4 regions of the Bacillus sp. JJ1503 genome follow, and region 4 is predicted to be linked to each of the others. Evidence: riboswitches for the same ligand, from Rfam matches in the RefSeq annotation. Region 4 holds a riboswitch; each other region holds the start of a gene.
What was found. Region 4 has a riboswitch for S-adenosylmethionine ahead of metE (5-methyltetrahydropteroyltriglutamate--homocysteine S-methyltransferase). Riboswitches for the same ligand answer to the same signal wherever they lie in the genome.
Positions count from the first base shown of each region.

Region 1: linked by a shared signal. The riboswitch ahead of V7149_RS12575 (O-acetylhomoserine aminocarboxypropyltransferase/cysteine synthase family protein) and the one ahead of metE (5-methyltetrahydropteroyltriglutamate--homocysteine S-methyltransferase) in region 4 are both predicted to bind S-adenosylmethionine.
Region 2: linked by a shared signal. The riboswitch ahead of V7149_RS07350 (MetQ/NlpA family ABC transporter substrate-binding protein) and the one ahead of metE (5-methyltetrahydropteroyltriglutamate--homocysteine S-methyltransferase) in region 4 are both predicted to bind S-adenosylmethionine.
Region 3: linked by a shared signal. The riboswitch ahead of V7149_RS08325 (homoserine dehydrogenase) and the one ahead of metE (5-methyltetrahydropteroyltriglutamate--homocysteine S-methyltransferase) in region 4 are both predicted to bind S-adenosylmethionine.

Region 1 covers NZ_JBALOZ010000148.1:40-3,546, forward strand. Annotated here, with positions in the region: gene V7149_RS12575 (O-acetylhomoserine aminocarboxypropyltransferase/cysteine synthase family protein) at 60-1,376, opposite strand; SAM riboswitch class I at 1,486-1,585, opposite strand; gene V7149_RS12580 (hypothetical protein) at 1,677-2,030, opposite strand; gene V7149_RS12585 (MFS transporter) at 2,182-3,450, opposite strand.
Region 2 covers NZ_JBALOZ010000079.1:3,588-7,094, forward strand. Annotated here, with positions in the region: gene V7149_RS07345 (methionine ABC transporter ATP-binding protein) at 1-691, opposite strand, end outside; gene V7149_RS07350 (MetQ/NlpA family ABC transporter substrate-binding protein) at 932-1,738, opposite strand; SAM riboswitch class I at 1,833-1,942, opposite strand; gene V7149_RS07355 (trypsin-like peptidase domain-containing protein) at 2,324-3,507, shown strand, end outside.
Region 3 covers NZ_JBALOZ010000087.1:26,352-29,858, forward strand. Annotated here, with positions in the region: gene V7149_RS08315 (ABC transporter ATP-binding protein) at 1-217, opposite strand, end outside; gene V7149_RS08320 (ABC transporter ATP-binding protein) at 214-1,206, opposite strand; SAM riboswitch class I at 1,701-1,807, shown strand; gene V7149_RS08325 (homoserine dehydrogenase) at 1,945-3,150, shown strand; gene V7149_RS08330 (helix-turn-helix domain-containing protein) at 3,351-3,507, opposite strand, start outside.
Region 4 covers NZ_JBALOZ010000113.1:8,833-12,339, reverse strand. Annotated here, with positions in the region: gene metE (5-methyltetrahydropteroyltriglutamate--homocysteine S-methyltransferase) at 1-2,229, opposite strand, end outside; cobalamin riboswitch at 2,382-2,571, opposite strand; SAM riboswitch class I at 2,642-2,751, opposite strand; gene V7149_RS09975 (ABC transporter permease) at 3,052-3,507, shown strand, end outside.

The DNA.
Region 1 (3,507 bases), on a different contig from region 4:
GTCAACGGTAAAAAATTGGAATTATATATCTTTTTACTTATATTTTATGCCTTAAATAATTATGCTTTTGCAGTTAGCGAGGCAATACCTGTTGCTGCCTCAATTGCTTGCTCTAAATCTTCAATAAGGTCTTCAACATTTTCAATTCCGATAGATAGGCGGACTAGATCCTCAGGAACGCCTGCTGCCTTAAGCCCTTCTGTATCAAGCTGCTGATGCGTTGTACTTGCCGGGTGAATAACTAAGCTTTTCGCATCGCCAACGTTTGCAACATGTGCCCATAGCTCAAGATTATTAATGAAAGCCGCTCCAGCTTCTCTTCCGCCTTCGATTCCAAATACGACTACAGAACCTGCACCCTTCGGCAAATACTTATCCGCTAATGCTTTATCCGGATGATTGTCACTTCCAGGATACAGAACCCAATTAATAGCTGGATGAGCTTCTAAATATTCTACCACTTTCTTCGTATTAGCAATATGCTCCTTCATCCGCACATGAAGTGTTTCAAGTCCAAGTGTAAATTGGAACGCATTTTGCGGGCTTAATGCAGGACCAAGGTCTCTAAGAAGTTGAACTCTAGCTTTAATAATATAGGCAACGGCACCTAATGCCTCACTATACACAAGGTTATTATAGCTTGGGTCTGGCTGAGTGAATCCAGGGAATTTAGGAGAATTCCAATCGAACTTTCCACCGTCTACAATGATTCCTCCAGTTGTTGTTCCATTTCCCAGCAGCCATTTTGTAGCGGAGTGGACGACAATATCCGCTCCAAATTCTATCGGTCTGCATAAATATGGAGTCGCGAATGTATTGTCAATAATAAGTGGAACCCCATTCTCGTGTGCGATTTCCGCTACCTTTTCGATATCTAACACCTTTAAGCTTGGATTTCCAATCGTTTCAGCAAAGACAGCCTTTGTTTTTTCAGTAATCGCTTTTCGGAAGTTTTCAGGATCCTCAGGGTCGACAAATTTTACTTTAATGCCGTATTTAGGCAGTGTCACAGCAAACAGATTATAAGTTCCCCCATAAAGGTTCGAGGCTGAAACAATTTCATCCCCAGCTTCAGCAATGTTCAAAATGGCTAGTGTAATGGCGGCCATTCCGCTAGCCACCGCTAGGGCACCAACTCCCCCTTCTAACAAGGCAACCCTTTCTTCAAAAACTGTAGTAGTTGGGTTGTGAATACGAGTATAAATATACCCAGTTTCCTTCAAGCCAAATAAATTAGCTGCATGTTCTGTGTTTTTAAATTGATAAGCATTGTTTTGGTAAATTGGCACAGCTCTTGCCCCTGTTACAGGATCCGGCTGAAGGCCCCCATGTACACCTAATGTCTCAAATCGATAGTTCTTTTGTTTTTCTGACATTTTTCATCTCTCCCTTTTTCATGTGCAAATGTTTGATTTACTAATTCTTTTACTTATAAAAGAAGAGTTGAAAAAACCCTCTTCATAAGAAGAGGGTTGATATCATCTCTTCTTATCTATCAGAGCAATTACTCTGCTGGAATTGGCACCGTGTAAATACCGGTTGCCGGGCTTCGTAGGGCCAGTCCCTCCACCTCTCTTGATAAGAATATTTAATTGTTATACTTAAGTTATTATAGCGATACTATCATATTGATTTTAGGCAGTCAAGGTATATTTTAGAAATTTCTGATTTAATAATTATTTTTTACATAAAATGAAAAGAGATTCTAACAGCAATATTTTACGGAAGGTTGAATCGACTGATACCTTCTTCCACCTTATTGCCTCTCTTAATTTTTCATTTCCTGTTAAAATGGCATGAATGCTTTCTTTAGATCCTGATATGATGGCATCAAATTGTTGTTTCTGAATATCTGGATAAATGGAAATATGGCCATCCAGAAATTTTAACGGAACCTCTATATCCCCGGCTTTGATACAAATTAATAAGGAGGAATCAGCTAACAATTTCTGTAAATGCGATTTACTCTTAACCTCTTCAATAAATGAAGCAGCCATCTTTTCCATTTCCATCACCTCTAAAACGAACATATTATTTTTTCTTCTGTATCTACATTCAACAAAAGCAACGACATCCCTCTTATTTCTGTTCGACACAATAAAAGCAAAAAAAAGACAATGCCTCGACTATTTTCAGCATTGTCTTTCATTTCCCGAGAAATATATCTTTTATTTGCATGTATTAAACTGCATTAACGGTGGATACCGCTTTTTTTGTCTTATTATGGTTCTTAAATACTAGATAAAAATAAATCGATCCTACTAGATATAACGAAGCTGTAATAGAAAAAACAAGCGCATATCCCCAATAGGACCCATACTTTATCACAATCCCTGTAGATACAGGGCCCATTGTTGCCCACCCTAAATTAAATACCATTTGGTTTACAGAATTCGCTAAACCTTTATAGGAGTCACCTACTTTAGACATCATGAGCGACATTTGGATGGGGTTTCCCGCATTCATCAACGCCTGTCTAAATAAAAATCCGAGTGCGGCTAGTAATAAATTTTCCGTGTATGCTGTGAGAAGGAGAAATGGCAGTGACATGAGTTGAAGAATGACTACAGCCTTCACCTCCCCTACCTTTCGAACAACAATTGGTCCAATGATCATAGCAACCGCTGTTGCAGCCTGACCCATTGAAATAATGAAACCGATTGCTGAGTTGGAAGCAGAAAAACGATCTGCAAAATATAGATTGAGATAGGGAATCACTAATCCAGCACCAATTCCGATGAGAAGCTGTGCAATTGCAAAAAGCCCTATCATTTTAAAGCCATCACTTTTATAAAATTTCTTCTTATATGTTGTTTGCTTCTCTTGAATTTTGGCAGTTGAAGAACTAGTTTCCTTAAATCGTGTAATTGGCAGTACACCTATAAGAAAGAAAATACCCCCAATTATTAGTGTAATTCGAATACTAGTCAATGATGTTGTAAAAAATGAAAATAAATCTGTTAAGATTCCGCCGCTTAAATTTCCAATAACATTAGCTCCTGTCATAACCGCGAAATGCATACTAAATAAATGGACCCGCTGTTCAGACTTAGAGTTCTCAGCAAGCCAAGGGATAAGCGAAACTTGAAGAAATGCAGACGTTATTCCCGTTAAAAAGGCAAACAAAAGCAGAAGTGATTGGATTTCAATGACACCTCGAAATAACAGCACAATGCCAGTTGCAGTTGCTCCAAAGAGCATAGCTTTTTTTCTCCCCATCCGGTCACTCATAATGCCCGCAGGAACAAGAATTAGAGCCGTGGCCAATGCAGTCATGGAGATGACCTGACCGTTCAATCTTTCAGTAAAGCCTAACTCCCGAATGTAAAAATTGTAAATAACCATAAAAATTCCAAAACCAATCTGCGTATAGACATTTGCCCAGATGGCCTGCCTAATATTATGATTATATCCTTTAATCTGGCTTGCCCATTCTCTATAAAATGTCATATAGTTTCTCCTCGAAAAAATATTTCGTATCCCTAAATATAATACATAAATATGGAA
Region 2 (3,507 bases), on a different contig from region 4:
TTGTAAATAAATTGATTGTCGAGCCTTGTTCAACAACTTCACCATTTTCCATGACAGATACATGGTCACAGATTTTTTGGATAACATTCATTTCATGTGTGATCAGCAGAATAGTAATCCCTAGTTCTTGATTGATTTTTAAAAGTAATTCCAGGATTGAATCCGTTGTCTCAGGATCAAGGGCACTTGTTGCTTCATCACTTAGTAAAATTTCAGGCTCTTGGGCAAGTGCACGGGCAATCGCAACCCGCTGCTTTTGCCCGCCGGAAAGTTGGCTTGGATATGATTGATGCTTATCAGCCAGTCCAACGATATCCAAATATTTGATAACACGGTCATTTGTTTCTGTTTTGTTGTAGCCTAATAATTTTAGGGGGATGGCGATATTATCATATACGGTGGCTGTTTTTAGGAGGTTGAAACCTTGGAAAATCATGCCGATTCTTTTTCGGACATCGCGCAATTGGTTGAGCGACAAAGAAGTAGCTTCTTTGCCGCCAATAAATACTTTTCCGCTCGTAGGCTTCTCCAATAAATTTACACAGCGTATCAATGTGCTCTTACCAGCACCGCTATAGCCGATCACCCCATGAATTTCACCTTTTTTCACATGAAGATTCACATCTTTAACTGCTTTGACAATCCCTTTTTTCGACTCAAAGGATTTTGAAACATGTTCTAATATAATCATGGGGGCTTTTCCTTTCTGAGCTATCTTTGCTTGACCGAAAACCTGTCTAGCAAACTCACTTTCTTGGACAACTTCTATCAAATTACCGAAAGTCTGTCCAGGAAACTATCTTTATTGGACAGCTTTTATCGAAATCTCAATATCCTGTCCAGGAAACTCACTTTCTTGGACAGCTTTCATCAAAATACCGAAAACCTGTCCAATAAACTCGCCTTCTTGGACTGCTTTCATAAATTTCTATTAAAAACCAGGGATGATGGATCCGCGGAATTCTTCTTCGATGAATTTTTTAACTTTTTCACTCTGATAAGCGTTCACCAATTTTTTAACGACAGGATCGTTTTCGTTTTCCGCTCTGACAACAATATAATTCACATATGGAGAGTTAGTTGATTCTAAAATAAATGCATCTTCTTTCGGATAAAGACCCGCAGCGATTGCAAAGTTTGTATTAATGGCTGCAGCATCGACTTCGCCTAATTGTTTTGGAATTTGTGCTGCGTCAAGTTCAATGAACTCAAGATTCTTTGGATTTTCCACCACATCATGAATAGAGGCTGTTTCTTCTTTGCCTTCTTCAAGCTTAATGTGGCCATTTTCTTGTAAGATGAAAAGTGCACGTGCTCCATTTGTCGGATCGTTTGGCAGACCAAATTTCGCTCCGTCTGGAAGATCTTCAAAGCTTTTATATTTTTCTGAGTAAATCCCCATTGGATTAAGAATCGTTTTCCCAACTGGTACTAATGTAGTTCCATGATCATCATTAAATTTTTCAAGAAAAGGCTTATGCTGATAGCTGTTAACATCTAAGTCGCCTTCATCTAAAGCTGTATTTGGAAGGACGTAGTCAGTAAAAGATTTAATTTCCAACTCAAGTCCGTCTTCTGCAGCCACTTCTTTAACCACTTCCAATATTTGAGCATGCGGACCGTCCGTTGCTCCAATGACTAGCTTCTTCTCGTTCAGTGCCCCGCTGCTTTCTTTACTGCAAGCAGCAATAAACAATGTCATACCAAGTAATGCTAAAACCATTCCAAACTTCTTCACTTTATTGTTCCTCCTGTGTAGTTGTATTGGAAGAAGAAAAAATAAAAAGCCTCTCCATCAAAAAAGAGAGGCTTTATGTATACATAAAAATCCTCTCTTATCTTTCAAAACAATGAATGTTTTGCAGGATTTAGCACCAATCTATTAAACATAGACGGTTGCCGAGCTTCATCGGGCCAGTCCCTCAGCTACTCTTGATAAGAGATAAACTATTTAATTTTTCAAATTCCTTAGATACAAACTTTACTCTCATTTAATCATATTGTCAACAAGATTTAGAAAAATGACTAATTTAGGCCCACTTTTTCATTCTTTGAAGTAAAAGGCCGTCCGTCCTTTTATTTTCCCCTGTTACAAAATCAGTCATATAATGTATTAAATAGGTTCCATAGTGATTATTTGTTTTTAATAGTAACTCATTCAAATAATTTCTACGGAAAGCATCGTTCCAGTCCTAGAACTTTATTTTATCTCTTTCCCCTACTTCCACTTCATTTCACCCCAATATTTTCCTTTTAAACTAGGAACTTTTGCAAAATTAAATTATAATTACACTAGATAACTATTTGAATCGGGAGTATGGATATGATAGTGAGAACTAAGCCTTTAAAGTTTAAATTGAAAGAAACACGAAATCCTCTCGAAGATTTTATGTTCCTTAGCAAAATTGATCATTCTGCCGTTACGAAAGAAGTTATTTTTCTTAGGTACATCGGAATTCCTGACACTGTTCAGCATTACATTGAAAACATTCTGAAAATAGACCGCTGTTTTTCATCAAGTGTGCCGGCTGTTCCTTACTTACGACTGCAGCGACTTGAAGGTATTTCAAACAAAAATGAAATTTCCAGACTTACAAAGGTTTGGGAGGAATGGGATGCAATCACCAATGTTGCTGTCATGAATCCTCATTTACTTCATCAAACACCCCTTTGCAGCCAATTAAATAACGATAGCCTTGAATGGACAAAAAAACTTATTTTTGTGGAGATTCTGTCCAAGTATAGAACATTGCATCCACAATCCAATGACACACAAATTAAAAACTTTGCAGTTAAATTTTTGAATTGGATAGAAATTTATTTACCTAAGCTTTTTGAAGGTACAAGCATATCTCCAAAAGTGGTTTTTATCGGAGATATTAAGCTTCATGAGCTATTATTCTTGTATTTCCTGTCCCGTCTTGGCTGTGATATTTGCTATATGAACCCGAAAGAAGATATGGTTCATTTGTATCCTGAGATAGAAAAATTCTCAACTTTATATAAATTCAGCACACTGAATTCAGATCAGATAACTATTCCTGATTTGACAGCACCTTCAAGCATCTCTGCTAAAGAAAATCTGAAACAAATTCCAACTAAGAGCAGAGAATTCAGCTATGAGGAGCTGGCAGGTCTATCGAACTCCGTAGTCATGATTAAAAGTTTTGATGAGCATAATAAAATATTATGCAGCGGCTCTGGTGTTGTCATTCATAGCAAAGGGTATATCTTAACGAATCTGCATGTGGTTGCGGGCGGTCATCTTTTTTCGGTGCTCTACGAGAATGAAACCGAAGAATATCTAACAGGAAATTTCATTAAATATCATCAGCAATATGACCTGGCTATTATTAAGGTTGATAAAAATTGTGCTCCTCTCCCTGTAAAAACGGATGGCAACTTAGTGCGAGGACAAAAAATTGTAGCTATCGGCAGCCCATTAGGATTGTTTAATTCCGTCTCCGATGGCATTGTATCCGGTTTCCGGGAAATTAAGGATATCCC
Region 3 (3,507 bases), on a different contig from region 4:
GTTCAAGAAGTCTGAGAATGGTTCTGCCCGTGGTGCTTTTTCCGCAGCCTGACTCTCCGACAATCCCGAATGTTTCGCCTTTCTTCACTTCAAACGAAACCCCATCAACTGCCTTAACATGCTTCATTGTTCTATTTCCGAAAACACCACCTTTAATAGGAAAGTGTTTTTTTAGATTTTCAACCTTTAATAATACATTGTTGTCCAGTTCTGTCATGTTGAGGTCACCTCCGATTCACCATGTTCATAAATCCAACACTTCACCTTTGAACCATTATCCATTTCAAATAACGGAGGAACTTCTTTGCATCTTTCATGCGCAAATGAGCATCTTGGTGCAAACCTGCAACCAGCAGGCATTTTACCCGGAGCTGGAACAATTCCAGGAATGGAAGATAGATATTCTTTCTGTTCATTAATATCCGGCAATGAGGCTAGAAGCCCTTTCGTGTAAGGGTGGCGTGCCTTATCGAAAAGATCAACAACTTGCGACTCTTCTACAACCTCTCCCGCATACATAACAATCACTCTGTCACACATCTCCGCCACAACTCCGAGATCATGTGTGATGAGAACAATGGACATATGCAGCTGGTCTTGCAATTTCTTCATTAATTCTAAGATTTGCGCCTGGATTGTTACATCGAGAGCCGTTGTAGGCTCGTCTGCTATAAGGACTTCCGGATTACAGGAAAGAGCCATTGCAATCATCACTCTTTGACGCATCCCTCCAGAAAGCTGGTGAGGATATTCATTCAGTACTTGTTCCGGTCTTGGAATACCGACAAGTTTAAGCATTTCCAAAGCGCGGTCTCTCGCCTCTTTTTTCGAGATGCTTTCGTGGTTTAAAACCATTTCATTTATTTGATCCCCAATCCTGTGGACCGGGTTCAATGAGCTCATTGGCTCCTGGAAAATCATCGAAATCTTTTTCCCGCGGATTTTCCTCCAATCCTTCTTGGCGAAATCCTTGAAATTTAGGCTGCCGAGGCGAATATTTCCTTCAAGCCTCTCAACGCCTGGAGGTAAAAGACCCATTAATGAAAGAGACGTCATACTTTTTCCGCAGCCCGATTCTCCAACAATTCCAAGTGTTTCACCTTTACGGAGGTGGAAGCTTATTCCATTCACAATGGCTATCTTCCGATTATCTTCATCTTTAATTCCAACTTTTAGCTCGTCTACTTCTAAAACTTTTTGAACCATTATGACACTCCTAACGGTTTCATTATTTGAAATGCGATTTCATTTTTTTGATAATTTAAATTTTACATAAGAATCCCCCAATTTTCAATAGTTTTTAATTAATAAATATTAATTGATTGATATAATAAGGGGAACCCTCTTGTTTCTTTCATTCATGCAGAAAAGTTGTACGAAGATGGTGAAATTGCAGGGGAGTTGTTTTAATATCATCATTAATCATAGTGGTTGTCTGAAAAGTAGAAATCCCCTAAAAAGTAAAAATGTATTATGTTGATATATCAAAACTTCATAAAATATAAGGGGCATTCTAAAGTTCGAAATACGATTTTCTGGATTCTCTCGTTGGTTTCTCTGCTTGGTTTTGCAGGAATAGCGGTCGTTAGTGTGGATGGATTGACCGTACATCAGCAAGAGCGTAATTGCCAAAGCAACCTTTATATTGACGTAACCCCTTTAAATCGATATGATAATAAATAATTTCATAATTGCTAATCTTCTTATCAAGAGAGGTGGAGGGACTGACCCTGCGAAGCCTCGGCAACCAGCATATGTATGCACGGTGCCAATTTCAGAGGAATGATCACAATTCCGAAGATGAGAAGGTGGAACGGATTTTGTTATTTCATTCTTGCTCCCCCTTCTGTCTTTATATGCAGAGGGGGTTTTTTATTTTTCCATCTATGGCAATTTGCCTTATTCATAGCAAATTGACTACAAATTAACAGGAGGAATGCATACATGTCAGCCATTCATATTGCATTATTAGGATACGGTACCGTTGGGAAGGGTGTCTATCAGACTGTCCAATCACATCAGAAGAAGCTCCAAGCCCTATTTGGGAAAAAAGTGAAGATCGTTGGAATTCTTGTGAAAAATATAAATAAACATAACAAACCGGATAAGGATGTTCTTTTAACCGATGACTTCGAAAAAATCATTACACTTGAACAGCTTGATGTAGTGATTGATGCCATTGTTGGAAAAGAGCCAAGCTTTTCCTATTTGCAGCAGGCAATTAAACGGGGTTGCCAAGTTATTACGGCTAACAAGGAAATGTTTGCCCATCACGGGGAGCAATTAAAACAGTTAGCAAGTGAAAATGGTGTTTCGCTCGGCTTTGAAGCAACGGTCGCTGGCGGGATTCCTGTAATCCAAACACTTAAGCAATTGCTAAATGTAAACAACATCGAAAAAGTTCAAGGCATTCTTAACGGAACCTCTAATTTTATTTTGACAAAAATGAGAGAAGAAAACTTACCATTTGTGTCAGCATTGAAGCTAGCACAGGAAAAAGGCTATGCCGAAGCGGATCCAACCAATGATGTAGACGGCTATGATGCCTTCTACAAAGCGGTGATCTTAAGTGAGATTGCATTTGGGGAGGCACCGAACTGGGATGAGTCGATCAGAGAGGGAATTCGGGGAATCACTCCTGAGCAAATTGAAATCTTTTCATCATTAGGGTTTCGCTTTAAACATGTCGCCTCGATTGAACGAACTTCTAGTGGAATTCTCTGCACCGTAAAACCTGTACTTGTGAATGAACAGCATCCCTTTTACCATGTGGAAGGTGTCCAAAATGCTGTTTCCATTGACGGGGATATTGTTGGGAATATTAGCCTTCAAGGTCCAGGGGCGGGAATGCTTCCAACAGCAAGCGCGATAATCGAGGACTTGGCACATATCAATAAAGAAAGCTCACCTCGGGCATATACCAAACAAAAGATAGAAGGAAATGAGGCTCCTACTCTTTCTTTTTGGGCAATCGGCGGTGATGTAAATGCCTCGATTCTGCCCACTCCTATTGAAGTAATTGAAAGAATTCATCCAAATGTATTAATCGTTCGAGCACCTGAAGAGGCCATATACGCGATTCATTTGCCAAATGTGCATGTCTATCAAATTCTTGGGGATGTGGCGTTTAGGGGTGTGGTTGTGAGTTAGGAATAGTTGATTTTTGAATTAAAAACAGGAGGGACACTTTAAGCTGTTGCTCCTGGTTTTTAATTTTGAGTGATGAATGAATTTCATAATTTCAATCCCTTGTCTCCCAAGCAATTCAAGGCATGAAAAAAGGAGCACCTCCCCAAATTCTTGTATAATGTAAGTGATTAATTAAGAACATTTTTATCTTTACCCCCGCACTAACTTTCACTTATTTGATGAAGCTTATCCTTTAAGAATGGATAAAGATCGACAGCCAAATGAATGTTTAGAAATTGGTGACTATCCGAAAGGTTTATTGAAAGTATTTCTTCGATTCTTTTTAATCGATAGGTGAGCGTATTCGTATGGACATGG
Region 4 (3,507 bases):
GATGGTCTCAGCCTCGCCGCGTGTTTTTAAACCGCAATCCGGATTAATCCAGAAAAGCTTTGGATCAAGGACTTGAAGGGCACGATCAATATTTGCCAGAAGCTCGTCAAGTTCAGGTACACGCGGGCTATGAATATCATATACACCAAGGCCAATCCCTTTATCATACGTATTATTTTCAAATGCATAAATAAGTTCACCGTGACTTCTTGAAGTTTCGATTGAAATCACATCTGCATCGAGGGCATGAATCGCGTCAATAATTTCTTCAAAATCGGAGTAACACATATGGGTATGAATTTGTGTTTCATTTTGTACAGCTGTCGTTGCAAGCTTAAATGCATAGACTGCTGCGCTAAGATAACTCTCCCACTTTTCACGCTTTAATGGCAGCCCTTCACGAATGGCCGGCTCATCAACTTGAATCATACGGATTCCGCTTTTTTCAAGTTCTTCGATTTCTTTTCGAAGCGCAAGCGCAATTTGATTGGCAACGTCGTATCGCGAAATATCGTCACGTACAAACGACCAGTTTAAAATAGTAATTGGACCTGTCAGCATACCTTTTACAGGCTTGTCTGTTAATGATTGGGCATAAAGGGTTTCTTCAACTGTCATTGGCTCTTTAAATGATACGTCTCCGTAAATAAGAGGCGGCTTTACGCAACGCGATCCATATGATTGCACCCAGCCAAATTTTGTGAATACAAATCCATCTAATTTTTCCCCGAAATATTCGACCATATCTGTACGTTCAAACTCTCCATGCACCAGTACGTCAATGCCAAGCTCTTCCTGTATCTCAATCCACTTTTTAATTTCAGCTTGAATAAAATGTTTATAATCTGCATTTGTTAACTCGCCTTTACGCCATTTTAATCGTTGTTTTCTTACTTCCTGTGTCTGCGGAAAGCTTCCAATGGTTGTTGTCGGCAAGAGCGGCAATTGGAAGGTCTTCTCTTGAAGCCTCTGGCGTACTTGAAAAGGAGCTTCACGTTCTGCCTTATAGGCATGTAAGTATTGGATGGATTCTTGAACTGCTTTATTGTTTCGAAAAGAAGATTGATTTAATAAAGCAATAGATTTTGTACTTTTTAGAATGTCATTCTGTATTGCTTCTTTTCCATCATGAATCCCTTTTGAGAGTGTAACGACTTCATACAGCTTTTCATCTGCAAATGATAATGCATCACTTAGAATCTTATCGAGTACATCTTCGCTTTTAACCGTCACAGGTACATGCAATAAGCTTGATGAAGGCTGTGCGATCAAACGATTTTTGGAAACAAACTGTCCAATTTCTTCAAGGAACGAATATTGTTTTTCAAGGTTGGCACGCCAAATATTGCGGCCGTCAATGATTCCAGCAGCAAGCACCTTATCCTTTGGGTACCCATACTTTTTCAAAGCTTCAAGATTTTTCCCTTGGTCATGTACAAAATCAAACCCAATGCCGTGAACAGGGAGGGAGATGATGTCTTCATAAAATTCAACGGCTTCAAAATACGTTTGTAAAATGACTTTTACATGTGGAGCTGCTTCATACAATGCTTGATAAACATTTTTAAATAAGGCCATTAAATCTTTTGAAATAGAAGTGGAAAGGATCGGCTCGTCTATTTGTACCCATTCTACGCCTTCATCCTGAAGTTCTCGTAAAGTTTCAGCATAAAGCGGTACGAATTGATTAACCTTTTCCTTAAATTGACTTGCTTTATAGCCTTTTGCCAAAGAAACAAATGAAATAGGCCCCAAAATGACAGGCTTACCTTCAATATTAAGCTTTTGCTTAGCTTCTTTATAAAATTGGAGAGGACGGTTTTCTACTAGTGCAGGCTCAGCTTCGTCCAGCTCTGGAACAATATAGTGATAGTTAGTGTTAAACCATTTCGTCATTTCAGATGCAACTGCACCTTTCGTTCCACGCGCTATATTAAAATATGTTTCTAGAGATACTTTCCCTCCAGAATAGCCAAAACGCTTTGGCACTAATCCAAACATGACAGCTGTATCAAGGACATGATCATACAAGCTAAAATCTCCAACCGGGATTAAGTCAATTCCTTGATCAATCTGCTTTTGCAGATGCTGAAGGCGAATTTGTTCCATTTGCTTCAAAAACTCGTCTTTTTCTAATTGACCTGCCCAATACAGCTCGAGGCTTTTTTTCCATTCGCGTTTTTCTCCAATTCTTGGATAACCTAAATTCGAGTTTCTTACATGGCTCATCGTTTCCTACACTCCTAATTTTTAATTTTTTCTCAACAAAAAATCTCTCTTTTCAAGTAGAAAAGAGAGATTCATACGCATAGCTAACTAGAGTTGAGACATAATGGTTTTCTCAACACGTATTCTTCACTCCCCTCTATATCCTCGTAGAGTACAAGCATATACAACAGGCAGGTCTCCTGACTTAGGTTCATCGCTTCTTATCCCTTCCCATTTCCAAATGAAATAGTGGTTCCTGATAAGCTGCTCCCCATTACAGTGGCGGGACCGTGTCGGAATTTCACCGGACTTCCCTTTTAAGCTGAGAAAAAAATTAACAGCACCTGATGCATTCGTTTATTAAATTTTTTAAAGGAAAAATAAAAGCCTCTCAAAATAAAAGAGAGGCTTGTACTCCTACTGAAGGAGTCCTCTCTTATTTGCCAAAGCAATATGCTTTGCAGGAATTAGCACCTTTTCAATAAGTAATTGAATGGTTGCCGGGCTTCACAGGGCCAGTCCCTCCACCTCTCTGAATAAGAGTTGTTAATATTTTTAAATGTTTTGAATTTAATAGCCATGTTAGCATGGTAAAGATAAGTTGTCAAAGAATTTTGGAAAAACACTACAAAAGTAGTGTAAGTGAAAAAGGATTAGGGGAGTTAATAAATTTATCATGAGTAAAAGCAGTAGTTAAGCACGATTCTTATGATAATGATAATTACTTTCAATTAGTCGTTGACAATCATTTCCTGCCTGCTATAATAACAATTGTGAGTATTAGTGATAATGATTTTCAGTATCATTAAAACTTACGAAAATGTTTACTTATTGGAGATAGTTATGAAAAAAAGATATCTTATCGTCTCGCTCATTGTACTTTCAATCCTATCCTTATTTGTTGGAGTGAGCCATATTACACCGAAGGATTTGCTAAATCTGCAATCTGATGAAACTCAAATCTTTCTTATCAGCCGATTGCCAAGATTATTAGCGATCCTATTTGCAGGAGCGGGGATGAGTATTGCAGGGTTAATTATGCAGCAACTCAGCCGGAATAAATTTGTTTCCCCTACAACAGCGGGCACACTTGACGCCACTAGACTTGGGATTTTAGTGTCAATGCTGTTGTTTGCGAATGCGTCCCTTCTTGAGAAAATGATTGTAGCCTTTGTATTTGCGCTTGCCGGCACGCTTTTGTTTATGCAATTGCTCGATCGAATTAAATTTAAGGACGCAATCTTTATTCCGCTTGTTGGTTTAATGTTTGGAAACATCTTGTCTTCGATTACGACTTTT